DNA from 4 places in the Pedococcus sp. P2_F6 genome. Region 3 is predicted to be linked to each of the others. Evidence: riboswitches for the same ligand, from Rfam matches in the RefSeq annotation. Region 3 holds a riboswitch; each other region holds the start of a gene.
What was found. A riboswitch is a leader RNA that binds a small molecule or an ion and turns the genes downstream of it on or off. The one in region 3 is predicted to bind S-adenosylmethionine.

Region 1 (5,385 bases), on a different contig from region 3:
CGCGGTGAAGAACGCGTGGTGCGTGTCCCAGTCCCCCTCGACCAGCGCATGCCGGATGAACAGGTCCCGCGACTCCTCGGGGTTGATCCGCGCATACTGCACGGTGCGGGCGGCCACGAGGGGGACGCCGTAGAGCGTGACCCTCTCGGTCGCCACCACAGCGCCCTGCTTGCGAGACCAACGCGGCTCGGAGTAGGTGCGCTTGACGAGGTGGTGGGCCAGCCGCTCGGCCCAGATCGGGTCGATCCTGGCGTTGCTGCGCGCCCACAGCCGGGTCGTCTCGACGAGCTCGGCCGACATCACCCAGGTCGGCTGACGGCGGAAGAGCGTCGAGCCGGGCGAGATGCCGAACCGTGCCCCGCGAGCCCCCAGGTAGTCACGCTTGGCCTCGTCGCGCAGCCCGATGTGGGACAGCAGTCCGGCCAGCAGCGCCTGGTGGATGAGGTCGGCGTTGGGCGGCTCCCCCGGGGCTGCGGTCGCCGCCTTCGTGTCGATGCCGACGTCCTGGCACGCCTTGCGCAGCTGGCTGTGCAGGTCCTGCCATTCCCGCACCCGCAGGTAGTGGAGGTACTCCGTGCGGCACATGCGCCGAAAAGCACTGTGCGACAACGCCTTCTGCTGTTCCTTGAGATAGGCCCACAGGTTCAGCAACGACATGAAGTCAGAGTGCTCGTCGCGGAACCTCGCATGCGACTGGTCGGCCTGGGTCTGCTTGTCGGCAGGTCGCTCGCGCGGGTCCTGCATGGAGAGCGCGGCGACGATGACCAGCACCTCGCGGGTGCAGCCCAGCGCGCCCGCCTCGATCAGCATGCGTCCCAGCCGCGGGTCCACGGGCAGCCGCGCCAACGACGTCCCGTATGCCGTGAGCCTCCTTCCGCGGCCACGCCCCTTCCGGGGCGGGCCCGTGGAGGGCGACGCCGCGGCATACCCGTCTGGGCCGTCCTGCCCGATGTCGAAGGCCTGCAGCTCCTCCAGCAGTCGGATGCCGTCGGCGACCTGGCGGGCGTCCGGGGCGTCCACGAAGGGGAAGGCCGCGATGTCGCCGAGGCCCAGCGAGGTCATCTGGAGGATGACGGACGCGAGGCTGGTGCGCTGGATCTCGGGCTCGGTGAACTCCGGTCGCGCCTCGTAGTCCTCCTCGGAGTACAGCCGGATGCAGATGCCGTCGGCGAGGCGCCCACAGCGGCCGGCGCGCTGGTTCGCACTCGCCTGCGAGATCCCCTCGATCGGCAGCCGCTGCACCTTGGTGCGCTGGGAGTACCGCGAGATTCGCGCGGTGCCGGCATCGACGACGTAGCGGATGCCGGGCACAGTGAGCGAGGTCTCGGCGACGTTGGTGGCCAACACGATCCGGCGTCCGGCGGCTCGTCCGAAGACCTTGTGCTGCTCTGCCGCGGAGAGGCGCGCGTAGAGCGGGAGCACCTCGGTCTGCGGCAGCTTCAGGCTCTCCAGCGCGTCCGCCGTGTCCCGGATCTCGCGCTCCCCGGACAGGAACACGAGGATGTCGTGACCGGTGCCGTCCGCGGCCCGCTCGGTCCACAGCTCCTCGACGGCCTCACACACGCCGGTGACCTGGTCGCGCTCTTCGGCATCGGGCCGCTCAGGGTCGACGAGCGGGCGGTAGCGGACCTCCACCGGGTAGGTGCGACCGGACACCTCGATGATCGGCGCCGGCTCACCACGGGCCGAGCAGAAGTGCTCCGCGAACCGCTGGGGGTCGATCGTCGCCGACGTGATGATGACCTTGAGGTCAGGGCGTCGCGGCAGCAGCTGCTTGAGGTAGCCGAGGATGAAGTCGATGTTGAGCGACCGCTCGTGCGCCTCGTCGATGATGATCGTGTCGTACTTGCGCAGCAACCGGTCTCTTTGCATCTCGTTGAGGAGGATGCCGTCGGTCATCACCTTGACGAGGGTGGAGTCGCTGCTCTGGTCGGTGAAACGCACCTGGTAGCCGATCGCGCCACCGAGCTCCACCTCGAGCTCCTCGGCGATCCGCTCGGCGACCGAGCGGGCCGCGATGCGTCGCGGCTGGGTGTGCCCGATCAGTCCGGCCTGCCCGCGCCCCACCTCGAGGCAGATCTTGGGCAGCTGGGTGGTCTTGCCCGAGCCCGTCTCGCCCGCGACGATGACGACCTGGTGGTCGCGGATCGCGGCGGCGATGTCGTCCTTGCGCGTGACGACCGGCAGGTCCGGCGGGTACTTGAGCTCCGGCACGGGCGGCGGGACGCGCACGGGCCGAGGTGGGCCCGCCTGACGTGGCCGCCGAGACCGGGACCGCTGCTCGGAGGACACGGGCGAAATCATACGGGTGAGCCCCAGCCACCCCTGGGTCTGCTCAGCGCACCAGTGTCGTCAGGTTGCGCGGGTTCGGCAGCTGGTCGGGAGCCAGGATCGCCCCGCCACCTGCGACGGTCACCAGCACGAGGACGACGGCAAGGACCGTCACGACCGCGACGAGGAGAAGCGGTGCGACCTGGTGTGGAAGGTGGACCGTGTGGACGTGCAGGTGGAGCGTCACGGGCCCCGGGTGCGAAGCCATGCCCCAGTATCCCCCCGCGGCCGACTGCTGACACCTGCATTCGACGTGTTCGGTCGGACGCAGGTGTCAGCAGTCGCCTCAGACGCCCTTGGCCGCGATGAAGCCCTGCTCCAGGTCGGCAAGGATGTCGTCGATGTGCTCGATGCCCACGGCGAGGCGCACCAGCCCGGGCGTGACCCCGGCCTTCAGACGGTCGCCGTCCGGGCCCTGGGAGTGGGTCGTGGAGGCTGGGTGGATCGCGAGCGAGCGCACGTCACCGATGTTGGCGACGTGACTGTGCAGCACGAGGGACTCGACGAACCGACGCCCCGCTTCGACGCCGCCGACGATCTCGAACGCCAGCACCGCCCCAGCACCCCGGGGCGTGTACTTCGTTGCCTTCGCGTACGACTCGTGGTCCGGCAGGGAGGCCCACACGACCTGCTCGACCTGCTCGTGCTGCTGGAGGAACGCCGCCACCTTGTGCGTGTTCTCCAGGTGCCGCTCGATGCGCAGGCTCAGTGTCTCGATGCCCTGGGCGATGAGGAAGGCGTTGAACGGTGCGATCGCGGGACCAAGGTCGCGCAGCAGCTGGACGCGCGCCTTGAGGATGAACGCGAGGTTGGCGCCGAAGGCACTCCCCACGCCGAGGTCCCGCGCGAACACCAGCCCGTGGTAGCTCTCCTCCGGGGTGTTGTAGTTGGGGAACTTGTCGGGGTCGGCCCCGAAGTCGAACGTGCCCCCGTCGACGATCACCCCCGCGATCGACGTGCCGTGACCACCGAGGTACTTGGTGGCCGAGTGCACGACGATGTCGGCTCCCCACTCCAGTGGGCGGATGAGGTAGGGCGTCGCGATCGTGTTGTCCACGACGAGCGGCACTCCGGCCTCGTGGGCGACGGCCGCGACGCCCTCGATGTCGAGCACCTCCGACTTCGGGTTGGAGATCGTCTCGCCGAAGAACAGCTTGGTGTTGGGTCGGACGGCGGCCCGCCAGGACTCCAGGTCGTTGGGGTCCTCGACGAAGCCCACCTCGATCCCGAACTTGGGGAGGGTGTGCTTGAGCAGGTTGAAGGTGCCGCCGTACAGGCTCGGGCTCGCCACGACGTGGTCCCCCGCCTCCGCGATGTTGAGGATGGCCAGGGTCTCGGCAGCCTGGCCCGAGGCGACCAGCAGCGCCCCGACCCCGCCCTCGAGCGACGCGACTCGCTGCTCGACAGCGTCCTGGGTCGGGTTCATGATGCGGGTGTAGATGTTGCCGAACTCCTTGAGGGCAAACAGGTTTGCCGCGTGTTCGGTGTCCTTGAAGACGTACGACGTCGTCTGGTAGATCGGCAGGGCGCGAGCGCCGGTGGCGGCGTCCGGCTCCTGTCCGACGTGGACCTGCCGGGTCTCGAACGACCAGTTGGTGGAGCTCATCTCGGTGTCCTTCACTCTCGGATGCCGCGTGGCACGGATCGGGGGCCCGTCACCGGCGGAGCGGGTGGTCGAGGTGCCTGTGAAGGGAGGTTCGAGCTCCCGAGGTCCTGTGATCACTGATGCCACCGCCGGAACGGTGCGGGACACGTGGTGGGTCTCCCGCGCTTGCGGACGGCGACTGCGCCGCCCGCCAGGTCTTCACCCGGGGCACCCCACCGCGGAGGAGGGTTGCCGGCCAGCGAGCCGGGGCTTGTCGCTGGCACTCATGACCTGGGCCGAGGCTACGCCGGGGAGGTGAGCGGGCGGCATACCCATCTCTCATGGCGGACGCACGAACGGCGGGTCAGCGAGCGCCGGGACGTGGGTCGGGATCGGGGGTGGTGCCGCGCGCATCGGTGGCGTCGCGGGTCCGCATCGCCAGGTCCCCCTCGTGTCGGGCGTACAGGTCGCGCCCGGTGCCGACGGCCCCCAGACCCGCCGTGGTCGCCTCGGCCGCGAGGCCGGTCACGAACATCGTGCGCGACCGGGCGGGGTCACGGGTCACCAGGGCGAGGTCGTCGAGCCACTTGTTGCGCACGAGGACGCGTGCACGTCCCGCGACCTGCTCGGCCACCCAGTGCGCTGTCGCGGTCGGCGAGCCCGGCGACCGGGTCGCGCGGAACGTGCGGGCGTCGGGCTGGTACTCGGCTCGACCGGCGCGGCGAAGCTCCTCGGCCGTCGCGAGCCGGAGCCGTTGAGCCGTGCCGAAGCGCAGCGAGCGTCGCGCCGTCCTCGTCGGGCCCGCGAGGGCCGCGGGGTTCGTCGCCAGGGCGCCTCGCTTGAGCACGCCGGACGCGGCGCCGGTGACCGACATGGCGGCGCCCACGCCGATGTGGCCCCAGTCCCCGTCGCCGTAGCCGACCTTGACCACCGCGTCTGCCGTCAGCTGGAGTCCGTCGCACGCCCCGGCGGCGACCCCCAGCGCCTTGGACGGCGGCGTGGGAGCCATCGCCACGGCCCCTGCCGCGCTCCCGAGCACGCCGGCCCCGCGACTGAGCCCCGTCAGCGAGTCGTACATCCGTGAGTCGTCGAGGCCGTCCTGGACGAGCTGGTGCAGAACCGTGGCGCACCGGCGGTCCGCCTCGGCGAACCGATGCCAGGCTGCGGCATGGCGGCGTTCGGCGACCTGGACGAGCTCGAGCTGCTCCAGCTCCTTGCGGTGCAGGTCCGCGGCGACCGCACGCTGCGTCGGGTCGGCGCTCTCCTGCGCCATCACCCGCCGGTTGCCGAGGGTGACCGCGAGCTGCCAGGCCTCCGCGTGCGTCGTCACCGCCCAGGAGGCGTCGTGCTGCGCCTCCGCCAGGGCTGCGGCAAGAGGCCGCAGGGCCACCGCCGACACCGCGTAGCGACGCCCCACCGAGACCAGGAGCGAGGCCGCGGTGCGGGACCGAGCGGCGAAGGCGGCGCCG
Region 2 (5,385 bases), on a different contig from region 3:
GGACCTGCTCCATCTCACCCAGCCGACCGGCATACCTCTCGGGGAGGTCGGGCAGTCCCTCACTGAACTCCAGCAGGAGTTCGAGGCGTTGCGGCGCAAGCAGCTCCGCGAAGTCGTCGGCGATCTCCTGCATCGCGGCAGGCAAGGGCGCCGGCTGGGTGGACGCTGTGCCACTCACGGCACTGGTCACTGCGACGCACCCTGTTCGACCGGCACTCGGACGGAGTTGCCCCACTCGGTCCACGAGCCGTCGTAGTTGCGGACGGCGTCGAAACCCAGCAGGTGGGTGAGGACGAACCACGTGTGCGACGACCGCTCGCCGATGCGGCAGTAGGCGATCGTGGCATCGCTGGGCGACAGTCCCTGTTCCTGGAGGTAGATCGCCTCGAGGTCCTCGCGCGACTTGAAGGTGCCGTCCTCGTTGGCCGCTCGCGCCCACGGCACCGACTTGGCGCCGGGGATGTGTCCTCCGCGCATGGCGCCCTCCTGCGGGTAGTCCGGCATGTGCAGCAGCTCGCCGCTGAACTCGCCGGGGGAGCGCACGTCGACCAGCGGCCCACCGAGGTGGGCGAGCACGTCCTCCTTGAACGCGCGGATCGGCGCGTCGTCGCGCTCCACCACTGGGTATGCCGCGTCGCCGGCGAGGCTGCCCACGGCGGGGACCTCGCGGGTCAGCTCGCGACCCTCGGCCACCCACTTGGCACGGCCGCCGTCGAGCAGCCGCACGTCCTCGTGTCCGAACAGGCTCATCACCCACAGCGCGTAGGCGGCCCACCAGTTGTTCTTGTCGCCGTAGATCACGACCGTGGTGTCCCGGCCGACACCGCGGGCCGACATGACCGCAGCGAACTGCTCGGCATCGACGTAGTCGCGCACCACCGGGTCGTTGAGGTCCTGGTGCCAGTCCAGCTTGAGCGAGCCCGGGATGTGGCCCGTGTCGTAGAGCAGCACGTCCTCGTCGGACTCCAGGACGACGATGCCGTCGGGCCCGCCGACGGCGCCGGCCTCGATCTGGTCGGCCAGCCACTGCGTGCTGACGAGCCTTTCGGGATGGGCGTACTGGGTGAAGGTGGCGGAGGGGGAGTCAGCGGTGTCGACCATGTCCCAAGGCTAATCCCGCTGGTCACGGGGCCACATGGCAGGATGGCGGCGACCGACCGAAACCAAACCCGGAGGGGTGCTGACGTGGGCTTTCTCGGAATGGGCAAGGACGAGGCGCAGGCGAAGCCGACCTCGGCGCTCGAACAGGCGAGGGCCCCCCGCGAGGACTCGGGGATGTTCTCCGGAGCCGTGACCGGCCTGATCGAGAGCCTGCTCGACGTCGGCATCGACGGCAAGGGTCCGTTCGACTCGGCGCAGAAGGTCGCCGACGTCCGGCGGGCCGAGAAGCCAGGAGCCGAGGAGGCCGTCGACGCCGTGGTCCGAGGTCACCTCAGGCTCGCGGCCGCCGGTGGTTTCGTCACCGGACTCGGTGGGTTCGTCACGCTGCCCGTGGCGCTCCCCGCCAACGTCGTCGAGTTCTACGTCGTGGCGACCCGGATGGTGGCCGCGATCGCGTCCCTGCGCGGCTACGACATCAAGCGACCCGAGATCCGGTCGGCGGTGCTGCTCACCCTCGTGGGAGCCGACGCGGACGACCTGCTCAAGAAGGCAGGTGTGGCCTCGACCGGCCGACTCGCCAACCTCGCGGCCCAGCGGCTGCCCGGGCCTGCGTTGATGGTGGTCAACAAGGCGGTCGGCTTCCGGCTGCTGTCGACCGCTGGGAAGAAGACGCTGAGCCGGTTCGGCAAGGGCGTGCCCGTCATCGGCGGTGTCGTCGGCGCGGGCCTCGACAGCTACCTGCTCAAGAAGATCGCCGACCACGCGCGTCACGAGTTCCCGCCCAGGGCCACTGGCTTCTGAGTGGCGTGCTGCGCCGGTTGGACGCAGGCTGGGGGAGCGCCGGGAATCACCGGGGCACCCAGGTCGTTTGAACCGTGTCCGGGCCATCGTGGTGCCCGGAGCCTGCGCCTTCGAACAACGGGAGTCTGACCATGGCCATGACCCGCTTCGGTGCCCTGCGCACCATCGCCACCGCAGTCCGCACCGCGACCCGTCCGGGATCGCCCGCGCTGGGTGAACGCCTGATGAGCCTGCCCCGGCTGTTCCGGGCCACCTTTCGCGGCGAGTATGCCGGGACCACCCGCGGTCGGCTCCTGATGGTTCTCGGCGCGGTGGCCTACGTCGTGTCGCCCATCGACCTGATCCCCGAGCTGGCGCTGTCCGTCTTCGGCCTCGCCGACGACGCGGTGGTGGTGTCGTGGATCGCGGCGACCGTCGTCAACGAGACCGAGTCGTTCCTGGCCTGGGAGCGCACCACGCCGGCGAGGGCGCACGAGACCGTCGAGGGCGACGTCGTCCGCTGACTCCAGCACGTCCTCATCCGCTCGGTCGGGGTGTGTCGAGGGCGTGGCGGGCCGTGAGGACGCCATTGCTGCGCCGTGGCGGCGCGGAGCAGCCCCACCCCGTCGGCGTGGGTGCGCCTGTCCACAGGGCTGGCTCCGGCCCCTGACCCGAAGGCCCCCGGGAGGCCAGCGTTGGCCCATGAGCCAGATCAGACTGCGCGGCCCGGCCGATGTCGTCGCCGTGCTGCCCTACCAGCTCGGCTACCACCCCCAGGACTCGATCGTGCTGGTCGCCCTCCACGGTCGCAGCGTCGGGTTGATCGAGCGGATCGACCTGCCACCACCCCAGGACGCGGAGCAGGTCGGCCGCGTCCTCGTGGCTCCGCTGCTGCAGGACCGGCCCGAGGCGGTCATGCTCGTCGGCTACGAGACGGCGGCGGGTTCGAGCCGGCCCGGTCTGGACGCCGTGCGTCGCCTGGCGACCGAGGCCGACCTCGAGGTCCTGGACCGACTCGTCGTCCGCGACGGGCGCTGGTTCGCCATCGACTGCGCCGACGGATGCTGTCCGGCCGAGGGCGCGCCGGTCCCGGAGGCGGCCGACACCCCCGCCGTGGCCGAGTACGTCGGGCTCGAGATCGCGCCCCTCCCGGGTAGGTCCGCGATCGCGGACCTCGTCGCCGCGGACCCAGTCCTCGCCGAGGCGGTGGCAGCAGAGCTGGGTAGCGGCTCGGAGCCCGAGTCGGGACGCCTCGATGCTGCCCGTCGGCTCGAGGCGCTGTCGCGCTGGTCGGTGGTGTGCGACGTGACCGGTGGCGCGCCCGAGGTCGCAGAGCTCGGGCCCGCCGAGGTCTGCCTGCTCGTGCGCAGCCTGGAGGACCTCGCGCTGCGCGACGGACTCGTGGCCTGGCTGTGCCCTGGTGCCCTGCCCCTGGACTCCCTGTCGCCGGACCTCGTCGACGCCTTGCGCTGCACGCTGCCGGCTCCCACCTGGCACCGCAGCCCGGGGGCAGGGCCGTCGGCCGGGGCCGGTCGCCGTCTCCTGGCGAGGTTGCAGTCCCTGGTCAGGTCGGTCCCCGACGACCACGCGGCTCCGGCGCTCACCGTGCTCGCCAACTGTGCCTGGTGGCAGGGCGACGGCGCGTTGGCCCGGACCTGCGTGGACCGGGCGCTCCGGGCGCGCCCCGACTACCGGCTGGCGCAGCTGCTCGAGCGCATGCTCGACCTCGGCGTGCGTCCCGGCAGCCACGGCGCGCAGCGCGCGGCCGAGCTGCGGTCGGGCTGACCCAAGTGCTCGCGCGCAGCTCGGCGGGGACGACGCGTCCATCGTGCGGACGCCGCGGACACGCCGACGGCCTCCTCGTATGATGGTCGCCAGGTCATGAGTCCCAGCACCAAGCCCCGGCTTGCTGGGCGGCAACCCTCCTCGCGGTGGGGTGCCCCGGGTGAAGACCCGGCCGACCCTGACCTGGGCGGCAAGCGCGAGCGCCACAGGAGCAGTTTCGATGACCACGACCTCCCCACCACGAGCGACGTCAGGTGCCTGGCGCGACGGTGACCCGGTCGGTCGACGCCAGTTCGTCGACCTCGGCGCGGTCGAGCTCGAGCGCGGTGGCGTCCTTCCCGGGGTGCGGGTGGCCTACGAGACCTGGGGTGAGCTCAGCGCCGCGGGTGACAACGCCATCCTCGTCGAGCACGCCCTCACCGGTGACAGCCATGTCGAGGGACCGACCGGTCCTGGTCATCCGACGCCGGGCTGGTGGGACGGGCTGATCGGCCCCGGTCGGCCGCTCGACACCGACCGCTACTTCGTCGTTGCCGCCAACGTCCTGGGCGGCTGCCAGGGGAGCACCGGCCCGTCCTCGCCGGCCATCGACGGTGCCCCGTGGGGGAGCCGCTTCCCCTTCGTCACCGTGCGTGACCAGGTGCAGACCGAGGCCCTGCTCGCCGACGTCCTCGGCATCGACCGCTGGCACGCCATCCTGGGTGGCTCGATGGGCGGGATGCGGGTCCTCGAGTGGGCGGTGACCCACCCCGAACGGGTCGCGACGGCCATCGTGCTGGCCAGCACGGCATACGCCACGGCGGAGCAGATCGGCTGGTGTCAGGCGCAGCTGTTGGCGATCCGCGCGGACGGCGACTTCCACGGCGGCGACTACTACGAGCGCGGCCCCGGTCCCGAGACCGGGCTCGGGATCGCGCGGCGGATCGCGCACGTCACCTATCGCAGCGAGCTCGAGCTGCACGAGCGCTTCGGTCGCGAGCCGCAGGAGGCGGAGGACCCGTTGGGCGGTCACGGCCGCTATGCCGTCGAGTCCTACCTCGACCACCACGCCGGCAAGCTGGCCGGACGATTCGATGCCAACTCCTACGTCGTCCTCACCGAGGCGATGAACTCCCACGACGTCGGACGAGGCCGTGGGGGAGTCGCCGCGGCGCTCGCCAGGATCTCCGCTCAGGTGGCGGTGGTCGCCGTCGACTCGGACCGGCTCTACCCGCCGCGGCTGTCCCGAGAGATCGCCGACGCCGTCCCGGCGGCCCAGCTGCACACCGTGCACTCCGACTACGGCCACGACGGGTTCCTCATCGAGATCGAGCAGGTCGGGCAGATCGTGGCCCGGGTTCTCGCAGGCCCTGCCTGACGGGGGGATTTCCGGTACGGTCGGGCCCAGCGGCTGCCGTCGCCTGGTGTGCCCCGGGTCCACCACCCGGTCGCACCGCTACTCGGTCAACTGAACGTAGGAGGTCCCTGTGGCCATCGTTGTGGGATATGTGCCGACGAAGGAAGGGCGGGCGGCTCTGCGCCGGGCCGCGGACGAGGCGCTGCTACGCAAGTCCAAGCTGATCGTCATCAACTCCCAGCGCGGTGGCCGAGACTTCGACAGTGAGGAGGCGAACCGTTTCGATGCCGACCTCTCCCGCATCCAGGGCGAGCTGGACGAGGAGGGGCTGGAGCACGAGGTGCGTCAGCTCGTCCGGGGCAACGAGCCGGCCGAGGACCTGA
Region 3 (5,385 bases):
TGATGACCGGCGGTCTCGGGTGGTGGCCAGGGGCGGGGTCGAACCGCCGACCTTCCGATTTTCAGTCGGACGCTCGTACCAACTGAGCTACCTGGCCGTGGGTGCATGTGCGTGATGGTGACCATGCAATGCAGAACATGCGATCGCGGCGGCCTCGTGCCGAAGCCCGGGGGACCGTCGCGACTGCAGGATCATAGCCGATCCGTGCTGCCCCCTCACAACCGACGGTCATCGCGGAATACCCCGTGGGTGGCGACGTTGCCCCCACCATGAAGGCAATCACCTTCGCCGAGTACGGCGACCCCGACATCCTCCAGCTCACCGACCTCCCCGACCCCAAGGTCGGCCCCGGCGAGGTGCTCATCCGCGTGCGCAGCGCAGCCGTGAACCCTGTCGACTGGAAGGTCATGAAGGGCTATCTCGACGGCCTCATGGTCGTGGAGTTCCCCGCGATCCCGGGCTGGGACGTCTCGGGAGTCGTCGAGGCGGTCGGCCCCGACACCCCCGAGTGGGCCCCCGGCGACGAGGTGATCGCCTACGCCCGCAAGGACTGGGTGCAGGGCGGCACCTTCGCCGAGCTTGTCACCGCGCCCGTCCGCACGGTCGCCCGCAAGCCGAAGTCCCTCGACTGGCACCAGGCGGCGGGCCTCCCGCTTGCCGGCCTCACGGCATACCAGCTGATCGCTCGGCTGGGACTCAAGGATGGCGAGACGGTCCTCGTGCACGCCGCCGCCGGTGGAGTCGGTCTCTTCGCCGTGCAGATCGCCCGAGCTCTCGGCGCGCGCGTGATCGGCACCGCCTCCGAGGGCAACCACGAGTTCCTGCGCGGGCTGGGTGCAGAGCCGGTGACGTATGGCGCGGGGCTGGCCGAGCGCGTACGTGAGCTGTCGCCCGACGGCGTGGACGTCGTGGCCGACTTCGTCGGCGGGGTCCTGGACGTCACGCAGGCCGTTCTCGCCGACGGTGGACGGCACGGGTCGATCGCCGACGGCACCGTCGCCGAGGCCGGTGGCATCGCCGCATGGGTGCGGCCCAACGCCGAGGACCTGACTGCGCTGGGCGACCTCGCCGACGCGGGTCGGCTGACCGTGCCGGTGGCCGACGTGTTCGCGCTCGCGGATGCGGCTGAGGCGTTCGAGCTGAGCCAGACCGGGCACGTCCGCGGCAAGATCGCCATCGAGGTCAGCGTCTGACGGACCCTGGCGGGCCCCCGCCACGCATATGACGCCTGTCCAAAAGGGCGCCCGCGCAACGGATTCCGTGCGTGGGCGCTCTTTGTCGTCCCACCATGCGAGAGGCATATCCTACTTATTTGATAGGCAATGAAGGAACCGCTACCTTCGACGTAGGTCATGAGCTCCAGTGACAAGCCCCGGCTCGCTGGACGGCAACCCTCCCACTCGCGGTGGGGTGCTCCGGGTGAAGACCAGGTGGCAGTCGAACGACCGCCGCAAGCGCGAGGCTCGAGCCTCATCCGAGGACGGAAACCCATGAAGGACAACGGATCCAGGCAGGCAGCCGATCGCTCCTGCCGACCCGTCCTGCGCAGGCACATCGACCTGCTCAGGGTTTCCAGCGCGCTCTGTCGCCCCTGACGCGCGCCCTCGTCGTTCGTCGGCTTCAGCCGGTCTCTGACCTGCGCTCGTAGGTCTGTTCGGCACCTGCTGCCTCGAAACCCATTCTCCTCCAACGGTTCTGCGCCTCGGCGCGGGACCGGCGATTCCCCTTGCCCGAAAGGATCCACCCATGGCTGTCATTGCCACGATCTCCAGCAGTCCCTCCCTCTCCTCCAAGACCGACGCCGTCCTCTCCGACATCGCGAGACAGCTCCAACGCGCCGGCCACGTCGTCGTCCCGATCGTGTTGCGGGACCTGCCGGCCGGCCCACTCCTGCGCGGGGACGCCCATGACCCCGACGTGGCCCGCGCCGTGGCTGCGCTCGAGGCGGCAGACGCGGTCGTCGTGTCCACCCCGGTCTACAAGGCGGCCTACGGCGGCCTGCTCAAGACCTTCCTCGACCTGCTGCCGCAGTTCGCGCTGCGGGGCAAGGTCGTCCTGCCGGTGGCCACCGGCGGCACGCCCGCCCACGTGCTGGTCGTCGACTATGCCCTCCGCCCCGTCCTGGCGAGCCTGTCGCCGAGCAGCATCACCCCGGGCTGGTTCGTCCTGGCCGACCACGTGAGGCTCGTCGACGGGGGTGAGGCCTTCCTCGACGAGGCTGCCCTGCGCCCGCTGCGCGAGGTCACGACCGTCTTCCTCGACACCGTGGCAGGACGCTCGCTGGTCACCGCGGGTGCCGTGCTCCGCGAGGCGGTGGCCTGATGCGCACGATCCGTGGTTCCTTCACCGCGAGCCGGGCGCTGGTCGCCTCGCTGGCGGCGGCCCTCCCACTCGTCCTGGTGTCCGGCTGCTCGCTCCCGTCGAGCGAGGCCAGCACGTCCGCGAAGGACAAGGGGCCGGTGACCATTCGCTACCAGGGGTGGGCCAACTCGGTGTCCCTACCTGAGCTCGCCTCCGACCTGGGCTACTTCCCCACCCTCAAGCTCAACTGGGTCGGCAACACCACGAGCGGTCCCCAGGACATCCAGTCCGCGGCCACGGGGCAGACCGACTTCGGCGGTGCGTTCTCCGGCGCCGTGGTCAAGCTCATCAGCGCCGGCGCCCCGGTCAAGGCCGTCATCAACTACTACGGCGAGGACGTCAGGACGTTCAACGGCTTCTACGTCAAGGACGACAGTCCGATCCGGACCCCGCACGACCTGATCGGCAAGAAGGTCGCTGTCAACACCCTGGGGGCGCACGCCGAGGCGGTCATCGACACCTACCTGAAGAAGAACGGCCTCACGCCGGCGCAGATCAAGCAGGTGCAGCTGGTCCCGCTGCCCCCGAACGACACCGAGCTGGCCGTTCGGCGTGGGCAGGTCGACGTCGGCACCCTCTCGGGGGTCCTGCAGGACCACGCCATCGCCACGGGTGGGCTGCGGTCGCTGTTCAGCGACTACGAGCTGTTCGGCGCCTTCAACGGTGGTCAGTACGTCCTGCGGGACGACTTCATCGCCAAGCATCCTGCGGCAGCCAAGGAGTTCGTCACCGGGGTCGCCAAGGCGATCGAGTGGGAGCGCACGAGCCCTCGCGAGACCGTCATCGCGCGGTTCAGCACCATCATCGAGAAGCGTGGTCGCAACGAGAAGACCGACAACCTCAAGTTCTGGAAGAGCGTGGGAGTCGCCAGCAAGGGCGGCGTGATCAGCGACCAGGACTTCACCCGCTGGGAGCCGTGGCTCGTCGACAGCGGGGTCCTCAAGCAGGGCGCGCTCAAGCCCCGCGACCTCTACACCAACGACTACAACGGGCTCGCGTCGAAGGCGTCCTCATGAGTGCCCACATCGAGCTGCGTGGCGTGACCAAGGAGTTCGCGCTCCGCCCGACCAGGGACCAGCCGCAGGCGCGCACGCTGGTCGCGCTGGAGGACGTGTCGCTGGAGGTGCCACGCGGTGAGTTCCTCACGCTGGTCGGACCGAGCGGGTCGGGCAAGACCACCTTGCTCGACCTGCTCGGCGGGCTGAGCCGCCCCACGAGCGGCAGCGTCCTCGTGGACGGCGCCGAGGTGACCGGTCCCGGTCTCGACCGGGGCATCGTCTTCCAGCAGTACGCCCTGTTTCCCTGGCGGACCACCCTCGCCAACGTGACGTTCGGCCTCGAGCAGCGGGGACTGAGTCGCCGCGAGCGCACCGAACGGGCCCGCGAGAACCTGGCCCTCGTGGGGCTCGAGGGGTTCGAGGACCGCTACCCCCACGAGCTCTCCGGTGGGATGAAGCAGCGGGTCGCGATCGCCCGGAGCCTGGCCTACCAACCCGGGATCCTCCTCATGGACGAGCCGTTCGCGGCCCTTGACGCGCAGACCCGTGAACAGCTGCAGGACGAGCTGCTGCGGATCTGGCGAGCCACCGACACGACGGTCGTGTTCATCACCCACGGCATCGAGGAGGCGGTCTACCTCGGCCAGCGCGTGGCCGTCCTGAGCGCCCGCCCCGGGCGTCTCAAGGCCCTCGTCGACGTCGACCTCGGCGACCGCGAGTCCACCACGGACCTGCGGTCGGACCCCCGCTTCGTGCACTACCGGCACGAGGTCTGGACGCTCCTGCACGACGAGGTGCGCCGCGCCCAGGACGCCGGTCACCTCAAGATCCAGCCCGACGGCACAGAGAAGGCAGCCTGATGAGCACCGCAACCCTGGACCCAGGTCGTGATCTGACAGCGCCGACGCAGCCCGGCCCGGCACCCGAGGCGAGCGTGGCTCGGCGGGCTGCCACGCGGCATACCTGGTGGGGTGCCGTCGCGCGCCGCCTCGGGCGGGGGACGCGCAGGTCTGCGGCCGTCGTGCTCTTCCTGCTGTTGTGGGAGTTCGGCACGCAGTACCTGCTCGACCCCGCGCGCAAGGTGTTCCTCCCGCCTCTGCACGAGGTGCTCCAGGCGTGGTGGGGACTGGTCCAGAGCGGCCAGCTCCAGCAGCACGTCGCGGCCAGCCTGACCCGGTCGGTGATCGGGTTCAGCGTCGCGGTCGTCGCGGGCATCGGGCTGGGACTCGTGGTGGCGTGGTACGACGGCCTGCGCGAGTTCCTCACGCCGCTGCTGGAAGCCTTCCGCAACACGGCCGCCCTCGCGCTCCTGCCGGTCTTCGTCCTACTGCTCGGGATCGGGGAGACGAGCAAGATCTCGATCGTCGCGTACGCGAGCTTCTTCCCGGTGCTGCTCAACACGATCGCCGGGGTGCGCACGGTCGACCCGCTCCTCGTCAGGGCCGCCCGGTCGCTGGGGCTGGGCAGCCTGAGGCTGTTCCAGAAGGTGGTCCTGCCCTCCGCGGTGCCCACCATCTTCACGGGCGTCCGGATGGCGGGCACGGCCTCGATCCTGGTCCTCATCGCCGCCGAGATGGTGGGCGCGAAGGCGGGGCTGGGCTACCTGATCGTCAACGCCCAGAGCAGCTTCCAGATCCCGGACATGTATGCCGGCATCCTCACCGTCTCGCTGTTCGGGCTCCTCGTGAACACCGTCCTCGTCCGGCTGGAGCGGCACTTCTCGCGCTGGCGCGTCGCTGCCGCGGCCCGCTGACCAGCACCCCAGATCCGTTGAAAGGAAAGCTGAACCATGTCCACTGAACCCCGAGAGCTCCATCTCAACGCCTTCATCATGTCGACCGGCCACCACGAGGCCGCCTGGCGACACCCTGAGGTCGAACCCGCCCGCGCGCTCACGCTGCAGCACTACGTCGACATCGCCAGGACGGCCGAGCGCGGCCTGCTCGACTCGGTCTTCTTCGCCGACGGAGTGGCGCTGCACGGCAACGTGAAGCACAACACGCACAGCGCCTTCGAACCGCTCACC
Region 4 (5,385 bases), on a different contig from region 3:
GTGCCGCGCGAACAGGTCGTGCTGGCCGAGGACGGCGTGGTCGTCGACCTCGTCGACGGCGTCGCGCGCATCGTCGGGGCGGTCCCGTGCGGCTACGTCTACGTCGACGGGTCCTCGGTGGGTGAGTTCGACGAGGCGCTGCTCAAGGACCGCCGGATCCTGCGTGACGAGGGGTTCATCTCGGTCATCGTCGTGATCGACTCCGCCACGGGCAAGATCGCCGCGGGGCCGGAGATCCAGGCCCGGGGTTTCGCCGAGGACGACGAGATCTTCAGCCAGGTGCGGCCCAAGATCGAACAGGCGCTCGCCGAGGCCACCGGCAACGGCGTCACCGACTCCCACCAGCTCGAGCAGGTCATGCGCCGGGCGATCGGTGGCTGGGTCGGCGGCAAGATCCGCCGGCGCCCGATGATCATCCCGGTCGTCATCCAGGCCTAGCCTGCGCCTGCTCCACCCGAGAAGGGCGCGCTTCACCCGAGAACCGTTTCCGGGTGAAGCGCACCTTTATCGGGTCACCCGATAAAGGTGCGGCAGGTGGGGCTCGGGTATGCCGCGGGGGCGGCTACCAGGGGCGCGCGAGGTCGAGCGCGCGCGGGTCGCCGACCGGCAACCACCCCTGCGGTCCGTTGACGTAGTCGGCGCGGGGTCCGTGCTCGGCGAGCTCGGCCACGGCTGACAGCAACCGCTCGACGTGCTCAGCGGTCGTGGCCAGCCCGACACTGGCGCGGACGGCGGTCGTGGACCCGACGGCGTGGGGGTCGTCGAGCAGGGCGTCGACGCACAGGTGCGCACAGAACTTGCCGTCCCGGACCCCGATGCCGTGCTCGGCCGACAGGGCCGCGGACACCAGTGACGAGTCGACCCCGTCGATGGTGAAGGTCGCCACGGCAACGCGCTCGTGGTCCGGGCTGAAGAGGGAGTAGGTCTGCACGCCGTCGATGGCGGCCAGACCGTCGAGCAGACGCTGGCCCAGCGTGCGCTCGTGCTCCTCCACCGCGTCCGCGTGCGCCCGCAGGGCATGGCACGCGGCAGCGAGGGCGATCGCGCCGATGACGTTGGGACTGCCGCCCTCGTGGCGTGCGGCCCCCTTCTGCCACACGACTGCGCGCTCGGTCACGGACTTGGTGGCGCCGCCGCCGGCGAGGTAGGGCGCCGCAGCGTCCAGCCAGTCCGCCCGGCCTGCCAGGACTCCCGTGCCGAACGGTGCGTACAGCTTGTGGCCGGACAGCACGGCGTAGTCGACACCGAGGTCGTCCAGGTCCACGCGGCGGTGGGGGGCGTACTGCGCGGCGTCGAGGACCACCCTCGCGCCCGCCTGGCGGGCGATCGCCGCCAGCTCGCGGACCGGCCAGATCTCTCCCGTGACGTTGGAGGCGCCGGCGAGCACGACCAACCGGTGGCGGCCGGGGTGGTCGCGAAGCGCAGTCCGCAGGAGCGCCCTCGCGTCGCTGATGCTGCCGGGGACCGGAAGCCGGTGGGTGCGCTGGTGGGGCCACGGCAGAAGCGCGGCGTGGTGCTCGGACTCGAAGACGAAGACCTGCGTGTGGCGCGGCAGACATCGCGCCAGGAGATTGAACGAGTCGGTGCTGTTGCGGGTGAAGACGACCTCGTCGCCCTCGCGTGCCCCGACGAACGACCGCACCTCGGCCCGCGCCTGCTCGTACCAGGACGAGGTCACCCGGGAGGCCCAGCCATTGCCGCGGTGGACCGAGGAGTAGGTGCGCACCGCCGTGTCGACGGCCTTCTTGACGCTGACCAGCGCCGGCGTGGACGCCGCGTGGTCGAAGTTGGCGTAGTCCACGGCCCCGTCCAGCGTCGGCACGAGCAGCGACTCCGACACGACCGCGGGCAGCGGGCCGACCTCGCCCAGTGACCGGGCATCGGGAACAGGGCGGAGGTGGCTCTGGGTGCGGGCGTGCGCGAGGGGGGCGCTGCGACGGAAGGCTGGTGGCGGGGTGCTCGCGATCGACATGGGTAGAGCTCCTGGTCCGGGTGGGACCCGAGAGCTCCCGAGTCCGCGCTTGCCGGCTGCGGGTGCAGTCGGCCCGGTCGTCACCCGGAGCACCCCACCGCGGAGGAGGGTTGCTGGTCAGCAAGCCGGGGCTGTGCGCTGACACTCATGACCTGTCGTCGAGGGTAGCGGCACGGGTCAAGCGGGATCCAGCACGTGGGCGTGGGTTCCCGCGATCTGAGATGGCGGAAGTCCGTGACCGCCAGGTGGCCGGAGGCAGGGCCGAGCGATCTGGCGGGGCGGGTCGGCATCGCCGTCCCCACGCGACCCTTCCCCCTGTGCGCGCCTGTGCCGACGACCACTGCTGGTCGTCGGCACAGGCCCCGCCAGACGCAAGGCCCAGCGTCCCACCGGGCGTGCGCCCTGGTAAGGGCTACCTGCCCTTCGTACCCGATCGGGGAGGGCAACTCGGCCGTTCGGGCCAGGGCGATCCGGACACATTGCCTGCGGGTGGAACGCGTGTGACGCGTGTGTCCCGTGTGACCTTCGCGTAGCCTGCGGAGCATGGCGACACGTCCGTCCACACCAGCACGATCAAATGCAGGGTCGCGCTCGTCGGGGAGCCGGGGCACCGCAACACGCCCCGCCAACCGCAAGAGCAGCACACCCCGCAAGTCCCCCGCGCGTGGCAAGGCCAGCGGTGGCGGACTGCCGCTGCCCCTGCGCGCGGTCCGCGGCACCTGGATGGGCATGGCACACGTGGCCGGCGGCGCGGTGCGCCGGGTCGGCACCAGCGCCCGTGAGCTCGAGCCCGAGCACCGACGTGACGGGCTCGGCTTCTTCCTCATCGGAGTGTCGATCCTCGTCGCCGCCCGGGAGTGGTGGGCCTTCGAGGGCGCCCTCGGCGACGTCGTGCACGCCGTCGTCGCAGGCACCTTCGGACGCGTCGCCTATGCCGTGCCGCTCGCCCTGCTCTTCCTGGGCATCCGCTTCCTGCGCGCGCCGCAAGAGGACTCGGCCAACTCCCGCCTCGGTGTCGGCCTGGGCGCCCTCGCCTTCGCCGCCTCGGGGTTGGCCCACGTCGCCGCCGACATCCCCACCCCACCCCAGGGCGCCGACGGGATGCGTGACGGTGGCGGCATCATCGGGTTCCTGGCATCCAGCCCGCTCGAGGCCGCGGTGTCGGTCTACGGCACCGTGCCGATCCTGTTGATGCTGGGCTTCTTCGGCCTCCTGGTGATGACCGCGACGCCCGTGCACATGGTCCCCACCCGCCTCGCCGAGCTGCGCGACCACCTCCTCCACCGTGGGACGGTCGACGCCGGGAAGGACCCGCTCGCCGACGCGGTCGAGGACAAGCCCAGGCGTCGTCGCCGCGTGATCGACCCGGAGGGTCCGCTCGAGGGGGACGAGGCGTTCGAGCAGGCCGCTCTCGTGGCACCCGACGGTCGGCGGTTCCGCCCCGGCGAGAAGCGCCCCACCTCGCCCGGCGTTCTGGCCCCTTCGGCGACTGCCGAAACCACCTCGCCCGCCAAGGGCCCGGCCATCGAGGTCAAGGCCGCCCTTGAGGCGCCCCCGACGACCCCGCTGCCACAGCGAGTCGAGCAGCTCGCGCTCGCCGGCGACATCACCTACACGTTGCCCGACAACGCCATCCTTGAGCCGGGTTCCCCGCACAAGACCCGCAGTGCCGCGAACGACCGCGTGGTCGAGTCGCTGAGCCAGGTGCTCGAGCAGTTCGACATCGATGCCCAGGTCACCGGCTTCAGCCGTGGACCGACGGTCACCCGCTACGAGGTCGAGCTCGGCCGTGGCACCAAGGTCGAGCGCGTCACCGCGCTCTCCAAGAACATCGCGTATGCCGTGGCCTCGGCCGACGTCCGCATCCTGTCGCCGATCCCGGGCAAGTCCGCGATCGGCATCGAGATCCCCAACGCCGACCGCGAGAAGGTCAGCCTCGGCGACGTGCTCCGCAGCCAGGCAGCGCGGGGCAACGAGCACCCGATGGTGATGGGCGTCGGCAAGGACGTCGAGGGCGGCTACGTCATCGCCAACCTCGCCAAGATGCCGCACCTGCTCGTCGCGGGCGCCACCGGCGCGGGCAAGTCCAGCTTCGTCAACTCGATGATCACCTCGATCCTCATGCGGGCCACGCCCGACGAGGTGCGCATGGTCCTGGTCGACCCCAAGCGGGTGGAGCTCACGGCATACGAGGGGATCCCGCACCTCATCACGCCGATCATCACGAACCCCAAGAAGGCCGCCGAGGCGCTTGCCTGGGTGGTGCGTGAGATGGACACGCGCTACGACGACCTCGCGCAGTTCGGTTTCAAGCACATCGACGACTTCAACAAGGCGGTCAAGGCGGGCAAGGTCAAGCCGCTGGCGGGCTCGGAGCGGGTCATCCACCCGTACCCGTACCTGCTGGTCATCGTCGACGAGCTCGCCGACCTGATGATGGTCGCGCCCCGGGACGTCGAGGAGTCGATAGTCCGGATCACGCAGCTGGCACGGGCCGCGGGCATCCACCTAGTGCTGGCGACCCAGCGCCCGTCCGTCGACGTCGTCACCGGCCTCATCAAGGCCAACGTGCCGTCGCGGATGGCGTTCGCGACCTCGTCGCTGGCAGACAGCCGGGTCGTGCTCGACCAGCCCGGTGCCGAGAAGCTGATCGGTCAGGGCGATGCGCTGTTCCTGCCGATGGGCTCCTCCAAGACGATGCGCGTCCAGGGTGCGTGGGTCACCGAGTCCGAGATCCAGCAGGTCGTCAAGCACGTGACCGGCCAGCTCAAGCCCAGCTACCGCGACGACGTCACGGTGGTGGCGGCCAAGAAGCAGGTGGACGACGACATCGGCGACGACCTCGAGCTGCTGCTCCAGGCCACCGAGCTCGTCGTGACGACCCAGTTCGGCTCGACGTCGATGCTCCAGCGCAAGCTGCGCGTCGGGTTCGCCAAGGCAGGTCGGCTCATGGACCTGCTCGAGTCCCGCGGGGTGGTGGGTCCGTCCGAGGGTTCCAAGGCGCGCGACGTGCTGATCAAGCTCGACGACCTGCCCATGACCTTGGCGCTCATGCGTGGGGACGAGGTGCCCGAGATGGAGCCGGTGTTCGACGGACAGGCGGCGGATCCTGACGACACGGGTGTCGAGCGGACGGACGAGGTCGCCCTTGCGGGTTCCGGCTACACGCCCGGTTACGCGCCGGACTCACGCTACGACAACGACCCGGTGGCGAGAGGGCTCGCCGGTCGCGAGGAAGTCGAGGAGTCCCTCGACGCCTGGGAGCTCACCGGCAGGGACTGACCAGACCCGAGATGAAGGGCGCGGGATGAAATAGACCCGTGCCCTTCGTCGTTGCGCAGAGGTGACTGCCGCTCCCGAGACCCTGACTGACGCCACCGCCCCGACTCCGACAGCCCCGACTTCGATCGCCC

Region 1: it holds a riboswitch for S-adenosylmethionine, as region 3 does, so the genes downstream of both, AC1DWP_RS05050 (bifunctional o-acetylhomoserine/o-acetylserine sulfhydrylase) here and ssuE (NADPH-dependent FMN reductase) in region 3, are expected to answer to the same signal.
Region 2: it holds a riboswitch for S-adenosylmethionine, as region 3 does, so the genes downstream of both, metX (homoserine O-acetyltransferase MetX) here and ssuE (NADPH-dependent FMN reductase) in region 3, are expected to answer to the same signal.
Region 4: it holds a riboswitch for S-adenosylmethionine, as region 3 does, so the genes downstream of both, AC1DWP_RS00505 (aminotransferase class V-fold PLP-dependent enzyme) here and ssuE (NADPH-dependent FMN reductase) in region 3, are expected to answer to the same signal.

What each region holds. Positions count from the first base shown of each region.
Region 1 covers NZ_JBFUEZ010000001.1:1,065,891-1,071,275, forward strand. Annotated here, with positions in the region: gene hrpA (ATP-dependent RNA helicase HrpA) at 1-2,304, opposite strand, end outside; gene AC1DWP_RS05045 (hypothetical protein) at 2,336-2,539, opposite strand; gene AC1DWP_RS05050 (bifunctional o-acetylhomoserine/o-acetylserine sulfhydrylase) at 2,618-3,937, opposite strand; SAM riboswitch class IV at 4,094-4,208, opposite strand; gene AC1DWP_RS05055 (hypothetical protein) at 4,281-5,385, opposite strand, start outside.
Region 2 covers NZ_JBFUEZ010000001.1:1,052,290-1,057,674, reverse strand. Annotated here, with positions in the region: gene AC1DWP_RS05010 (SufE family protein) at 1-133, opposite strand, end outside; gene AC1DWP_RS05005 (sulfurtransferase) at 187-1,101, opposite strand; gene AC1DWP_RS05000 (EcsC family protein) at 1,186-1,902, shown strand; gene AC1DWP_RS04995 (YkvA family protein) at 2,034-2,405, shown strand; gene AC1DWP_RS04990 (DUF4192 domain-containing protein) at 2,584-3,666, shown strand; SAM riboswitch class IV at 3,759-3,869, shown strand; gene metX (homoserine O-acetyltransferase MetX) at 3,887-5,023, shown strand; gene AC1DWP_RS04980 (universal stress protein) at 5,133-5,385, shown strand, end outside.
Region 3 covers NZ_JBFUEZ010000003.1:96,956-102,340, reverse strand. Annotated here, with positions in the region: tRNA gene AC1DWP_RS08420 (tRNA-Phe) at 21-97, opposite strand; gene AC1DWP_RS08415 (NADP-dependent oxidoreductase) at 270-1,193, shown strand; SAM riboswitch class IV at 1,349-1,463, shown strand; gene ssuE (NADPH-dependent FMN reductase) at 1,747-2,322, shown strand; gene AC1DWP_RS08405 (ABC transporter substrate-binding protein) at 2,322-3,377, shown strand; gene AC1DWP_RS08400 (ABC transporter ATP-binding protein) at 3,374-4,219, shown strand; gene AC1DWP_RS08395 (ABC transporter permease) at 4,219-5,112, shown strand; gene AC1DWP_RS08390 (LLM class flavin-dependent oxidoreductase) at 5,149-5,385, shown strand, end outside.
Region 4 covers NZ_JBFUEZ010000001.1:106,960-112,344, forward strand. Annotated here, with positions in the region: gene AC1DWP_RS00500 (ribonuclease J) at 1-438, shown strand, start outside; gene AC1DWP_RS00505 (aminotransferase class V-fold PLP-dependent enzyme) at 563-1,972, opposite strand; SAM riboswitch class IV at 2,013-2,125, opposite strand; gene AC1DWP_RS00510 (FtsK/SpoIIIE family DNA translocase) at 2,516-5,254, shown strand; gene AC1DWP_RS00515 (multidrug effflux MFS transporter) at 5,316-5,385, shown strand, end outside.